2 regions of the Chryseobacterium sp. BGA-UO-ETr-SB22 genome follow, and region 1 is predicted to be linked to the other one. Evidence: riboswitches for the same ligand, from Rfam matches in the RefSeq annotation. Region 1 holds a riboswitch; the other holds the start of a gene.
The links. A riboswitch is a leader RNA that binds a small molecule or an ion and turns the genes downstream of it on or off. The one in region 1 is predicted to bind thiamine pyrophosphate.

Region 1 (6,527 bases):
ACAATCTTATTTTTTAAACCGTACCAGGCAGATTTATAATAGTCTGAAGCTGAGTAAAATACAACAGGTGTTGCCAAAAGGAATATCAAGGTTCTGAATAAACCTTTATAATGCTCCATCCAATAATCTTCCCCTCCAATATATTCAGGGAAAGCAAGGAACATTCCGTTACCAAAAGCAAAGGCAGCAATGGCAAATTTTACCAATAAAGATTTGTCGAGATGATCTTCATTTTTATCAGCAGTTTCAAGACTGATGACAGGTTTATACCCCAGGTTGGTTAAAAATTTAGCGAGTTCACTTAATTTCAGATCGTTATGATTGAATGAGATCTGTAAGGTCTTTCTAGTAAAGTTTACCTGAGAATATTTGATGTGCTTATGTAAAGTATGAAGACTTTCCAATAGCCAGATACACGAAGAACAGTGAATTACAGGAATTTTGAATGTAACAAGACTGGTGTTTCCTTCAGAGAAATCAGTGACTTTTTCAAAAATTTCCGGCGTATCCAGGTAGTCAAATTGGGTAGAATTTTCATCATTCGGACGAATTCCTGCCCCTTTATTAAGCTCATAGAAATTGCTTAAATTATTTAAATTTAGAATTTCGTAAACAGACTTACATCCATTACAACAGAAAGTCTTTTCATCAAATAAAATTCTCTCTTTTTCTATCCCTTGACCACAATGAAAACAGTTCTCGCTCACCCCATAAAATATTGAACTACAAAATTATAACAAATTTTTTTGTTTATCGCGTTAAAAAGTTCTATTTTTGTGATAAATATCATATAAAATGCCGCAGGAACAACAGATAGCAATTGAAGAGAGGTTCGCCAGAGTTTTTAATGATAAATCATTTAAAGAAAGACTTTCTAGCGCAGATTTTGAAAAATACATTAATGGCAAAAAGAAACTGAGTTTTCAGAAACACGATACCATTTTCGAGGATGGTGAAACTCCAAGAGGAGTTTTTGTTTTGGAAAAAGGTGCTGCCAAACTTTCGAAATCAGGAGCGTTCGGGAAAGACCAAATTTTAAGATTTATCAAAGAAGGGGATATCATCGGCTATCGTTCTTTGCTTTGCGGGGAAAATTTCCAGGCCAAAGCAGAAGCTATGACAGATATTGAGTGTGTTTTCTTACCCGCAGATATTTTCATGTATCTTCTGGAAGTTGATCCACAGCTGTCTTTCGTAATGCTTCAAAAAATCTCATACGAATTAGGAGAATCTTCAAATACCATTACTTTCCTTGCCCAGAAAACGGTAAGAGAAAGATTGGCAGAAATACTGCTGCTTTTGGAACAGAAGCTGGGAGTAGATCCTGAAGGTTTTATTAAGATCTCATTGACAAGGGAAGAAATTGCCAATATCATAGGTACCGCTACAGAAAGTGCCATCCGTCTGATCTCAGAATTCAAACAGGATAGCCTGATTGAAGTGGACGGAAGAAATATCAAGATCTTAAATCACGACAAACTCATGAAACTCGGTCACGTAGTTTTATAAATCATACAAAAACTTAAGTCGGCCGAAGGCCGACTTTTTAACTTTTAAAAATAGATAAATTATGTCTGTTCACTCTGAAATTAAAAAAGTTACGACTGAAACCTTGCGTAAAATGAAATTCGACAAGGAAAAAATAACAATGCTTACAGCTTATGATTTTACCACAGCAAAGATGGTAGATGCAGGTGGAGTAGATGCTATTTTGATTGGAGACTCTGCAGCGAATGTAATGGCTGGTTTTGAAACTACCTTACCTATTACGCTGGATCAAATGATCTATCATGCGCAAAGTGTGGTAAGAGGAACCGACAGAGCTTTGGTGGTAGCAGATTTACCTTTCGGAACTTATCAGAGTAACCCTGAAAAAGCATTAGAATCTGCGGTAAGGATGATGAAGGAAGGTGGAGCACATGCTGTGAAAATTGAAGGCGGAAAAGAAATTTCCAAGTCTATCAAAAAAATCATCAATGCCGGAATTCCGGTAATGGGACATTTGGGATTAACACCACAGTCTATTTATAAATTCGGAACGTATAAAGTAAGAGCTAAAGAAGAAGCAGAAGCTGAAAAACTGATCGCTGATGCACAACTTTTAGAAGAATTGGGTTGTTTTTCTGTTGTATTGGAGAAAATTCCTGCAGAATTAGCGAAAAAGGTTACAGAAAGCATTTCTATTCCTACTATCGGAATCGGTGCCGGAGCAGATTGTGACGGACAGGTTTTGGTATATCATGATATGGTAGGAATGAACAAAGGTTTTAGTCCGAAATTCCTAAGAAGATATCTTGACCTTTACACAGAAATTACAGGAGCTGTAGCTCAATATGTAAAAGATGTGAAGAGTGTAGAGTTTCCAAACGAAAACGAAAGCTATTAATCCATGCAGAATCAACAACAATCTATCCAAGGAATATTATCTATCGCAGCACTGATTTGTCTTGCTGTAGGATGGTTTAATTTATTTTCCCCGGAAATCAATCACTTACTTTCAAGAAAGGTTTTCTATGTTTTGATAGGAGCCAGCTTTTTTATTCAGGCTCCGCTGCTTAGCAACAAAAATTTTGTCTATGCAATGTATGCTGCCGCTGTAATTTGTGTATTAGGTGCATTTATACCGGAAGGATCAAAACTTTCAGCCGTAAAGACTGTTGGTCTTCTGGCGGGGATTATTCTTTCACTGTCCAATAGAAACAGAAGATAGAACGACACATTATGAAGGAGCAGATTATATATGAAGACAATCATCTTCTGGTGGTCAATAAAAAGGTAGGTCAACTTGTACAGGGGGACAAAACCGGAGACGAATCACTATTAGAAACTATCAAGAATTTTATAAAAATAAGAGATGCTAAGCCGGGAAATGTTTTTCTCGGCTTGGTTCATCGTATAGACCGTCCTACTTCTGGGTTGGTGATCTATGCAAAAACTTCCAAAGCACTTTCCCGTCTTACGCAGATGGTCAAAAACCGGGAGATAAAAAAAACGTATTGGGCCGTTGTAGGGAAAGAAATGATTCCACAAAGGCAGAGATTGGTACATTATTTAATGAAAAATGAAAAAAATAATAAAGCCATTGTTTTTCCAAAAGCTACTGAAGGTGCAAAAGAAGCGATTCTGACCTATAATGTAATCAAAACTCTGGATAATTATCAGCTTCTTGAAATTGATCTTGAAACAGGAAGACACCATCAGATCAGAGCACAATTATCCAAAACAGGAGTTCCAATCAAAGGAGACCTGAAATACGGAGCGCCACGCTCCAATCCGGATGGAGGAATCAATCTTCATGCTAGAAAACTGGAATTTATTCATCCGGTAACGAAAGAAAACATTGAAATCATAGCTCCCGTACCGCAAAATGATGCAATCTGGAGAGCTTGTGAAGAATAAGTATATCACAAAAACTATAACATGAAATTCAAATCACTTTTATTAACCACATTGCTGGTTATGGCATCTTGTTCAGACAATGATGAAATGCCAGTTGATAATTCACAACAGATGATTACTGAAAATACAAGTAAAATATCATGGAATTATCCTTTTTTGTCGCCTGTCTTTAATGGATTGGAACAAAATTATATGTTCGAATATGATGCTCAGGGAAGAATTAGTAAAAAAGTAGGAGGAATTTTGAAGTTGACAGGAGCTTCGGGGGCTCCGGACCGATTTACAAATCTGATCTATACTAAAATATCTTATACAGGAAATACAGCTGTTGTAGGAAATTATAGCTCAGATCCATCATTTAATGTTCAATTGAATGAAAGGAAACTTGAGTTTGATAATCAAGGCAGAGTTATTAAAGTAGTTATTCCACAGGTTAATAATTCATATATGGATAAGTATTTGACCTATACTTATGACACTTCAGGAAAGTTAATTGAAATTTTAACTCAATATCCTAATGTTCCATACGATCCGACTGATCCACAAGATTATATTTTGACATACTTAGAAAAGTTTATCTATAATAATTCAGGAAATTTAGAAAAGGCAACTAAAACTGAAAAGCATAATAATATTGATGCTTACATTACGAATGAAATTACATTTGATAACTTTGATTCTGCACAAAATCCATTTAAGAACTTAGGTGTTTTTGAAGATTATTTCTACTTTTCATTATCAAAAAATAATCCTCAAAGAAGAATTTCGAAAGAGTATAAACCTTATAGCTCCGAATTTTTTCTGAACCAATCAAATTGGACTAATCAATATAATTCTGATGGAAGCCTGAAGCTTTTTTACTAACGAACTATTTAAAATAAAAGTGAAGACTGTCTCAAAATCGAGATGGTCTTTTTTCATTCCAAGCAAAAATCAATTTTGCTTATTTCAAAATAATGTCTAACTTCGTCCCAAACTTTAGGGGTGTCTGTTATGAACAGACTGAGACTTTACCCTTTGAACCTGATCTGGATTATACCAGCGTAGGGAAAAGTAGATGACTTTTGCTGTACATTCTATTGTACAATGATAGCCATTCCTAAAGTATATTTTAAATTATTAGGAATGGAACTTATAATCAACCACACCCGAAAAACATTTGATGTACTTCCTGCAAACCTGGAAGCATTATTGGCTATTGAGCTGCCTGGAAAAAAGAAAGGCATTGCTGTAGCCCTCAACAACCGTATTATTCCGCTGTCAGTCTGGGCAGAAACACTCCTTAATAACAACGATTCAGTTTTAATCATTACTGCCACTCAAGGCGGTTAATTCTCATATTTAATACCAATACTTATGGCTCACTCCATTACATGTTCGCCATTTCCGAACTCAAAGAAAATCTATGTTGAGGGAACAATACACCCTATCAATGTAGCAATGCGTGAAATACAGCTTAGCCCGACCAAATTGACCAATGGCGGCTTTGAACATAATGCTCCGGTAACCATTTATGACACTTCAGGTCCTTATACGGATGAAAATGCAGTCATTGATATCCAGAAAGGGCTTCCAAGAATCAGAGAGCAATGGATTCTGGACAGAAATGATGTGAATATCCTGGACGGGATTACCTCTGAATACGGAAAAGCTCGTTTAGCAGATCCGCGTTTGGATGAACTGCGGTTTTCTTATGATCATAAACCTAAAGTTGCACAAGAAGGAAAAGAATTGACCCAGCTTTACTATGCAAAGCAGGGAATCATCACTCCGGAAATGGAATATATAGCGATTAGGGAAAATCAAAGAATAGAACAGCTTGAATCTGTATCAAAAGAAATGGCTTTCCAACATCCGGGACACAGCTTTGGAGCGAACACTCCGAAAAGTAAGATTACTCCGGAATTTGTAAGAGACGAAATAGCAGCAGGAAGAGCAATTATCCCCAATAACATTAACCACCCGGAAAGTGAACCGATGATTATCGGAAGAAATTTCCTTGTGAAAATTAATGCCAATATTGGAAACAGTGCTGTTTCATCCAGTATTGATGAAGAAGTAGAAAAAGCGGTATGGGCCTGCCGATGGGGAGCCGACACCATTATGGATCTTTCAACCGGAAAAAATATTCACGAAACAAGAGAATGGATCATCAGAAACAGCCCGGTTCCAATTGGTACTGTTCCCATCTATCAGGCATTGGAAAAGGTAAAAGGAGTTCCAGAAGATCTGACTTGGGAAATTTTTAAAGATACCCTGATTGAACAGGCAGAACAAGGTGTTTCTTATTTTACGATCCATGCCGGAGTTTTATTAAGATATATTCATTTGACAGCCAACAGAGTAACCGGAATTGTATCCAGAGGAGGATCTATTATGGCTAAATGGTGTTTGTTTCATCATCAGGAAAGTTTCTTATATACTCATTTTGAGGAGATCTGTGAGATCATGAAGAAGTACGATGTTGCATTCTCTCTTGGAGATGGTCTTCGTCCAGGATCTATTGCAGATGCCAATGATGCCGCTCAGTTTGCAGAACTGGAAACTTTAGGTGAACTGACAAAAATAGCATGGAAACACAATGTACAGGTAATGATTGAAGGCCCTGGACACGTTCCGATGCATATGATTAAAGAAAACATGGAAAAGCAGCTGGAAGAATGCCATGAAGCTCCGTTTTATACCTTAGGTCCTTTGACTACAGATATTGCTCCGGGCTATGATCATATCACTTCCGGAATTGGGGCTGCCATGATCGGGTGGTTTGGCTGTGCAATGCTTTGTTATGTAACACCGAAAGAACATTTAGGACTCCCAAATAGAGACGACGTAAAAGTAGGGGTAATTACTTATAAACTGGCAGCCCATGCGGCAGACCTGGCAAAAGGACATCCGGGGGCACAATACCGAGACAATGCATTAAGTAAAGCAAGATTTGAATTCAGATGGGAAGATCAGTTCAATCTTTCTTTGGATCCTGAGACGGCAAGAGCGTATCATGATGAAACACTTCCGGCGGAAGGAGCCAAAATTGCTCACTTCTGTTCTATGTGCGGACCAAAATTCTGTTCAATGAAAATTACTCAGGAAATCCGTGAATCTGCAGAAAAAGGGATGTTTGATAAGTC
Region 2 (6,527 bases), on a different contig from region 1:
GTAGATATTATTTGTATCAATTGTAATTTCCTTCTATCGTATAATATTCAAAGAGCCAATAAAAGCTTCAAGAGTGCTCCGTGTTAGTAACGGTTGCTATGCTTAGGAATATAATTCTATTATTTAAAAATTAAAAAATATGACCCAGCTCAGCCTGTTCGACTCAGAAGAATTGTATGAATTTCCCAAAGATCTTCTGGAGTATCGAGAATATTTCCTGAATCAGGAAGAAGCTGACAAACTTAAGGCTCATTTGCTTGAAACAGCTCCCTGGAAACAAAGAACCCAGAAAATGTATGATAAAATGGTGCTGACACCGCGCTTAACGGCATGGTATGGAGATCCGAAAACGGATTATCCATTAGGAAATGGTGAAGTGGAGACTCATCTCTGGACACCTGAACTGTTTTCTTTAAAAGAAAGAATAGAAGAAACATTTGGTTATCAGTTCAATTCCGTATTGCTTAATCTTTACCGGAATCACAATGACTCTGTTGCCTGGCATCGGGATAAGGAAAGCAGATATGGAAACCGACCGGTGATTGCATCAATAAGTTTAGGACAGACCAGAAACTTTGATTTCCGTAAAAGAGACCATCATCAGAGTAAATACAGTCTACCTCTTCCTCATGGTTCATTATTGATCATGAAAGGAGACTTGCAGGAACATTGGGAACATCGGATTGCTAAATCTGTAACCTCTATGAAAGAACGCATTAATCTTACATTTCGGTTAGTAAGAGAAGCGTAATGATTAAAAGCTTCATAAGCCTTATTCCTGAGACAGATTCTGTTTAAAATTAGCGATAAAATCCTCCGCACTGGGGATACTCTCTAAATTGCTTTTAATTCTCTCCAAAAGATCATTGAATAAAGCTTCTCCGTTTAAAACCTTCAATGAATATTCGAATGGATATAAAGAAATAACACCCCCATTGTTATTGTATTTAAGACTCATAAATCGTAAAGGAAATTCCGGGGTTTTATCTCTATACAATTTAAATCCTAATTCATGGACCATATAGTATGAAAATGCTACTGTCAACATCAGTCCAATCTGCTTATCATCCTGATCAAATGATTTACAATACTCATAAAATCCAGGTTCTACAGTAACGGCTTTATCTAAATTCATGGGATGATAAATAGGATTTTCAAGAGCCTGTGCTATTTTGTTATCCATAAAATAGCTGTTCAACATTCTGAATGAGCCATCCATCAGAACATCATCTGATAAAAGCGGATCTTCAGTATATCGGTTACTAAAATATTCGTCTGTATAAGCTCCGTCTATTCTTGGATCTGCAGACTGCTGATCTGTGGTATTTTTATTTTTTGAAAAAATCTTTTTGAAGAAGCTCATGGGGTAGTTTTTATAAGGTATTATCTGACAAATATAAAAATTATTGGTTATTCTGAGACTTTTTAAAATATCTTTTGCTCCTTTTTTATACATGAATGGTGTTTCAGAATAAAAAGCTGCGATGTGTTTTCTTTTTCCGGAAAAAAGCTGCACCTTTGCCCCAACAATGGGGTGCTACAGAACAGTGGCTGAGATGATACCCAGGAATTTACTTCCACACCTGATCCGGATAATGCCGGCGTAGGGATTGCTTACTTATCATCTCATCATTTGATTTCTAACAATTAATATGATGCAGGACATTTTAAAACAAATTACCTTACCGGAATGGTTCGGAGTCTTATTTTCAGTCATTCAGGTTTTACTGGCTCGTAAAAACAATGTCAATAACTATCTTTTCGGTATTGCTGGTATTCTGCTTACTTTGTATGTGATGCTTACCTCAAAACTGTATGCTGAATTTACATTAAATCTTTATTATTTGATCATGAGCATCTACGGATGGCTGTATTGGAAATTCGGGAAACAGAAATCCGAAATGGAAATCTCTGTTACCTCAACCTCAGAAAAATGGATTACCGGAGGAATTGTACTGGGAACTTTTAGTCTGTTCTGGTTCTTTCTCACTCATTTTACAGACTCGGATGTTCCGGTCTGGGATTCTCTGGTAAGTGCTTTTGCATGGGCAGGAATGTGGCTGATGGCAAGACGGAAAATTGAAAATTGGGTGATACTGAATGTCAGTAATATTATTTCTATCCCTTTAATGATTCATAAGGAATTATATCTCTATGCTGTTTTGACGTCATTTTTATTTTTAGTGGCAATCTCCGGTTATATGGAATGGCAGAAACTTATTAAAACCAAAGCCAATGCTCAATACTAAAGACATCAGAGAAGAACTTCAAGGAGCTTCTGTAATTTCTGATAAGGTGATACAGCATATTCATGAAGAAGGATGGCTTAAGATCTGGGTACCGAAGAAATACGGAGGATTAGGATATCTTTTTGAAGAGGGACTTAAAGCATTATTTGGCTGGGCTGAAACCGATGGAAGCTTTGGCTGGATGCTGACACTTTGTGCCGGAGCCAATTATTTTTCAAGAAATATAAAACCCGATGTGGCTCAATTGCTGTTCACTGATTCTAAAACCTGTTTTGGAGGAAGCGGAATGGTGGGCGGAACTGCAGAAAAGCAAAATGATAACACTTATATCATCAATGGATTATGGGATTTTGCCACAGGAGCTCCCCATCTGACTCATTTTACTCTCAATGCAAGGATTACAGAAAAGGGCAAACCCATGTTAGATAATGAAGGCAACGAAATGGTTCATTCTTTTATTATTCCGAGAGAACAGGCTGAAATTATCCCCAACTGGAAATCAATGGGAATGAAAGCCAGCGGAACTTATTCCTTTACCATTGAAAATGTTATCGTCAGCGAAGAGTACAGCTTTGTGTATGATCATTTCTTCACGGATGATATACTGGACAGCATTCCGTTTCGGGTTTTTGCTGATCTGACACTTTTGGTGAATTATCTTGGAATGGCTTCTCATTTTATTGAAGAAGCAGAGCTTATTCGTCCTCAGATCAATTTCAAAAACTTTGCTGAGTCTGTTGAAAAACATTTGGAAAAGGTGTTAGGTATGGCCAGAAATATTGAAAATATTCTTGCTGATAACAAAGAGATTTCAGCGGATCAGCAAAATGAGATTCATACTTATGGAACAGCATTAACAAGTCAATTATCCCATCAAATACTTACTGTTTACACTCAGCTTGGAATCCGGGCAACAGCTACTGATTCTGCAATATATCAGGTGTTTTGTGATTATTTTACAGCAACGATGCATTCCAATTTCAGACCTTCCGCTGATGAGTTAGATTTTTCTTTTTGAGGTAGATGTAAGTCTTTCAAAAGTTAAACTGCATTATGGTTATGAATTTAAACTTAATATGAATTTAATATGATTGACATTGCTTTTAGATACTTTTGCATCATTGAGTTGTAGGTTCAAAGATATTTTAAAGGATGGATCATTTTAAAGAAATATATTCCGGTTACAAGCACAGGGTGTATTTTTTTGTGGCAAAATACCTTTCGGAAGAAGAAGATATTGAAGAAATTGTTCAGGATATTTTTATGCATGTCTGGAAATATTTATCCAAAACCAATTCACCTTCAGAAATTGAAGCACTTATTTTTAAATCTGCCAAACAGGAAATCTCCAACTTTTACCGTAAAAGGAAAATGATCTTTGTTCCGCTGGAAAATTCCCCAGAAAATCAGGATGAAGAAACCTCTGAAATCGAAAAACAGCTGCAGCAGGAAGATCAGCTCAAAAAGATAGAAAACCTTCTGGAACAGGTTCCCGAAAGAAGCCGTGAGTTTTTCATCAAAAATAAAATTCAGAATCTCAGTCTTTTTACCATTGCTCAGGAAAATCATATTTCCAAAACTGCTGTTGAAAAACATGTCAATAAGGTTTTGAAATTTCTAAGAGCAAATTTGAATTTTTTCTTTTAACCTTTTCCGTTTATATTGATAACAAGCTTCACTTCAGATCTGTATATCAATTGTTTATTAGTTTTAATTAAGGCAGCTATATACAACTTACCTCATTGTCATCATGTAAAGCCTGGATTCTTCATTTCACTGCGTTACATTCTGAATGACAGCGTCATAATAATAAGAGAGCAGGATTAATGTAAAATTGTATCTAACTACCTTAATTAATTTTAACCGAATGTGAATGAATATGAACAAATCGTTAAATCAAAAAAATAGAGGTTGACGATTCTACACTTCCTGCGTATTCTCTAGTAAAGATCAAATAGGAGCATATGGATTTCGACAATCAATGGAAATCAGTCAAAGATGAAAACCGGAAAATGAAAGATTCCGCAGATCAGCGAATCTGGAATGGACTTGAAAATAAAATCAGGTTCAGAAAGAATACAAAACGGGTTTTATGGGCTGCGGCTGTTCTTTTGCCTTTATTTACACTGATTACTTTGTTTTCTACTGGAAATGAAATGAAATCTCCGGATCACCAGCAAATGGTTTTCAGGACAGAAAAGATTCAAAAAGAATTTATACTATCTGACGGAAGTATTATTACCCTGGAACCTGAAAGTGAATTGAAACTGACGGATGATTTCGGAAAGAAGACCAGAAATGTATCTTTTAAAGGGAAAGCTTTTTTCAGTGTTGCTAAAAATAAAGCATTGCCGTTTATCATTGATGCCAATGGATTTAAAGTAAAAGTATTGGGAACTCAGTTTTTGCTTGATCAGAGATCCGCAGATAAGAAAGTCTATCTGAAAGAAGGGAAAGTAAAAATTGATTACAAAGGGAATACAACATTCCTTCTGCCTAAAGAAACCTGGCTTGCTGAAAAAGACGGAGCCGAGAAACACTTCTACGATCAGGATGTGGTAAGAACATTCGATTTTAATGAAATGAAATTCGGGCAGGCCATTTCTCAATTGGAGAAGACCTACAATGTTTCCATAGCATATCCTCAGGATTACAAAGAGAATGTAATAGACGGAGACATCACCGGAGATCTGGATAAGGTTATTAAAACAATAGGGTTTCCATTTAATCTGACTGCAGGAAAACAATCAGCAAATCATATCATTTTAGAAAAATAATGCACCAGTAATTGGGGTTACCGATGCATTGAATATAAATCAGTCAAATAACAACTAATTTCAGCAAAGCTATGAAAAAAACAACAATTAGCATGATGTTGTTGGGTCTTTTGTGTGCGCCACAGTTTACCTACGCAGAGGCTAACAAATGTTTTCAACAGTCCGTTATTCAGCGGAAAACGCCTTTGATTAAAATCTTTGAAAAACTTTCAAAAGAGCATGGCGTAAAATTCTTTTATTCGGTTTCAGACCTGAAAGATATTCAGGTGGATGAATCTCAGGTTAACTATCAGTCTTTATCAGCCTCTTTAGACTATCTGAAAAAAAATGTCGGTCTCGATTTTAATGTAGATCAAAAAACAGTAACCGTTCGTCTCAATGCAAGAGCGATGGCAAAAATTCAGAGAATCAATGCTCAACAATCTGCAGAGTATATAAATCCAATTAATGACACGGTAAAATCAAGAGAAAAAAATATTGATGAGGTTGTTTTGGTGGGCTATGGCAAGCAGAGTAAGAAAAACAATTCGGGTTCTATTTCTTCTATTGACGAGAAGCAGATGAAAGGAGTGGCTTCCAGTAATTTTGGGGATATTATTGCAGGAAAAGCAACCGGAGTTCAGATTACTCAGGCGAATGCAAGTCCGGGAAGTTCACCCTCAATACGAGTGAGAGGTATTGGAACGTTGACGGCAGGGTCCAATCCTTTGATCGTTGTAGATGGACTTCCGTTAACTGAAGGTTCTAATCTGAATGCGATTGATCCTAATTCCATTGCCAAAATTGATATCTTAAAAGATGCCGCTTCAGCTGCAATCTATGGTTCCAGAGGAGCAAACGGTGTAATCATCATTGAAACAAAGCAAGGGAAAAAAGGCAGGATGGCCGTTTCTTTCGATTCCTACTACGGAATGCAGATGAGAAGCGATAATGTAAAACTGGTCAATGCTTATGACATGGCCACTTTTCTAAAGGAAGCCCGAGACAATAATTATCTTTCTAAAGGCAGCAACAGAAGCATTTCCGATAATAATGCGACAAGAATAAGCAAGGGAGCTTCTTTAAGAGAATTAATTCCCGATTATTTAGCACCTTACCTTGCAAAGGAGCCGGGATTAACCGATACCGACTGGTTGAATACGGTCATGAAACCAGCACCCATCAGCCAGACTTCACTGAATATTACCGGAGGAAGCGATAAGAGCAAATATGCTTTTACCATGAGTTATTTTAAACAAAAAGGGCTCGTTATCGGGACCGATTACGAAAAGTTTTCTACCAGTATTAACCTTTCAACTGAGCTTACAGATAAATGGAAAATAGGGGTAACAATGACGCCGTCTTATGCAACGGGTACGATCAATGCCTCAGAAAATTCAAGAAGTTATAATCCTTTGCAGATGGCTACTGCAATGTATCCATTCTTTAAACCTTACAATGATGACGGAAGTCTTGCCATTTCTCAACAGATCCTGGGAAATACAGCAACGGACGGAGCTTT

Region 2: it holds a riboswitch for thiamine pyrophosphate, as region 1 does, so the genes downstream of both, pnuC (nicotinamide riboside transporter PnuC) here and thiS (sulfur carrier protein ThiS) in region 1, are expected to answer to the same signal.

Annotation. Positions count from the first base shown of each region.
Region 1 is NZ_JCAQOV010000001.1:115,472-121,998, reverse strand. Features, by position in the region: gene AC57AW_RS00545 (heavy metal translocating P-type ATPase) at 1-707, opposite strand, end outside; gene AC57AW_RS00540 (Crp/Fnr family transcriptional regulator) at 796-1,509, shown strand; gene panB (3-methyl-2-oxobutanoate hydroxymethyltransferase) at 1,571-2,386, shown strand; gene AC57AW_RS00530 (hypothetical protein) at 2,390-2,710, shown strand; gene AC57AW_RS00525 (RluA family pseudouridine synthase) at 2,722-3,399, shown strand; gene AC57AW_RS00520 (hypothetical protein) at 3,421-4,263, shown strand; TPP riboswitch at 4,370-4,466, shown strand; gene thiS (sulfur carrier protein ThiS) at 4,525-4,731, shown strand; gene thiC (phosphomethylpyrimidine synthase ThiC) at 4,756-6,527, shown strand, end outside.
Region 2 is NZ_JCAQOV010000005.1:1,278,007-1,284,533, forward strand. Features, by position in the region: gene AC57AW_RS13080 (alpha-ketoglutarate-dependent dioxygenase AlkB family protein) at 140-751, shown strand; gene AC57AW_RS13085 (hypothetical protein) at 773-1,363, opposite strand; TPP riboswitch at 1,521-1,627, shown strand; gene pnuC (nicotinamide riboside transporter PnuC) at 1,653-2,249, shown strand; gene AC57AW_RS13095 (acyl-CoA dehydrogenase family protein) at 2,236-3,267, shown strand; gene AC57AW_RS13100 (RNA polymerase sigma factor) at 3,402-3,896, shown strand; gene AC57AW_RS13105 (FecR family protein) at 4,214-5,026, shown strand; gene AC57AW_RS13110 (SusC/RagA family TonB-linked outer membrane protein) at 5,098-6,527, shown strand, end outside.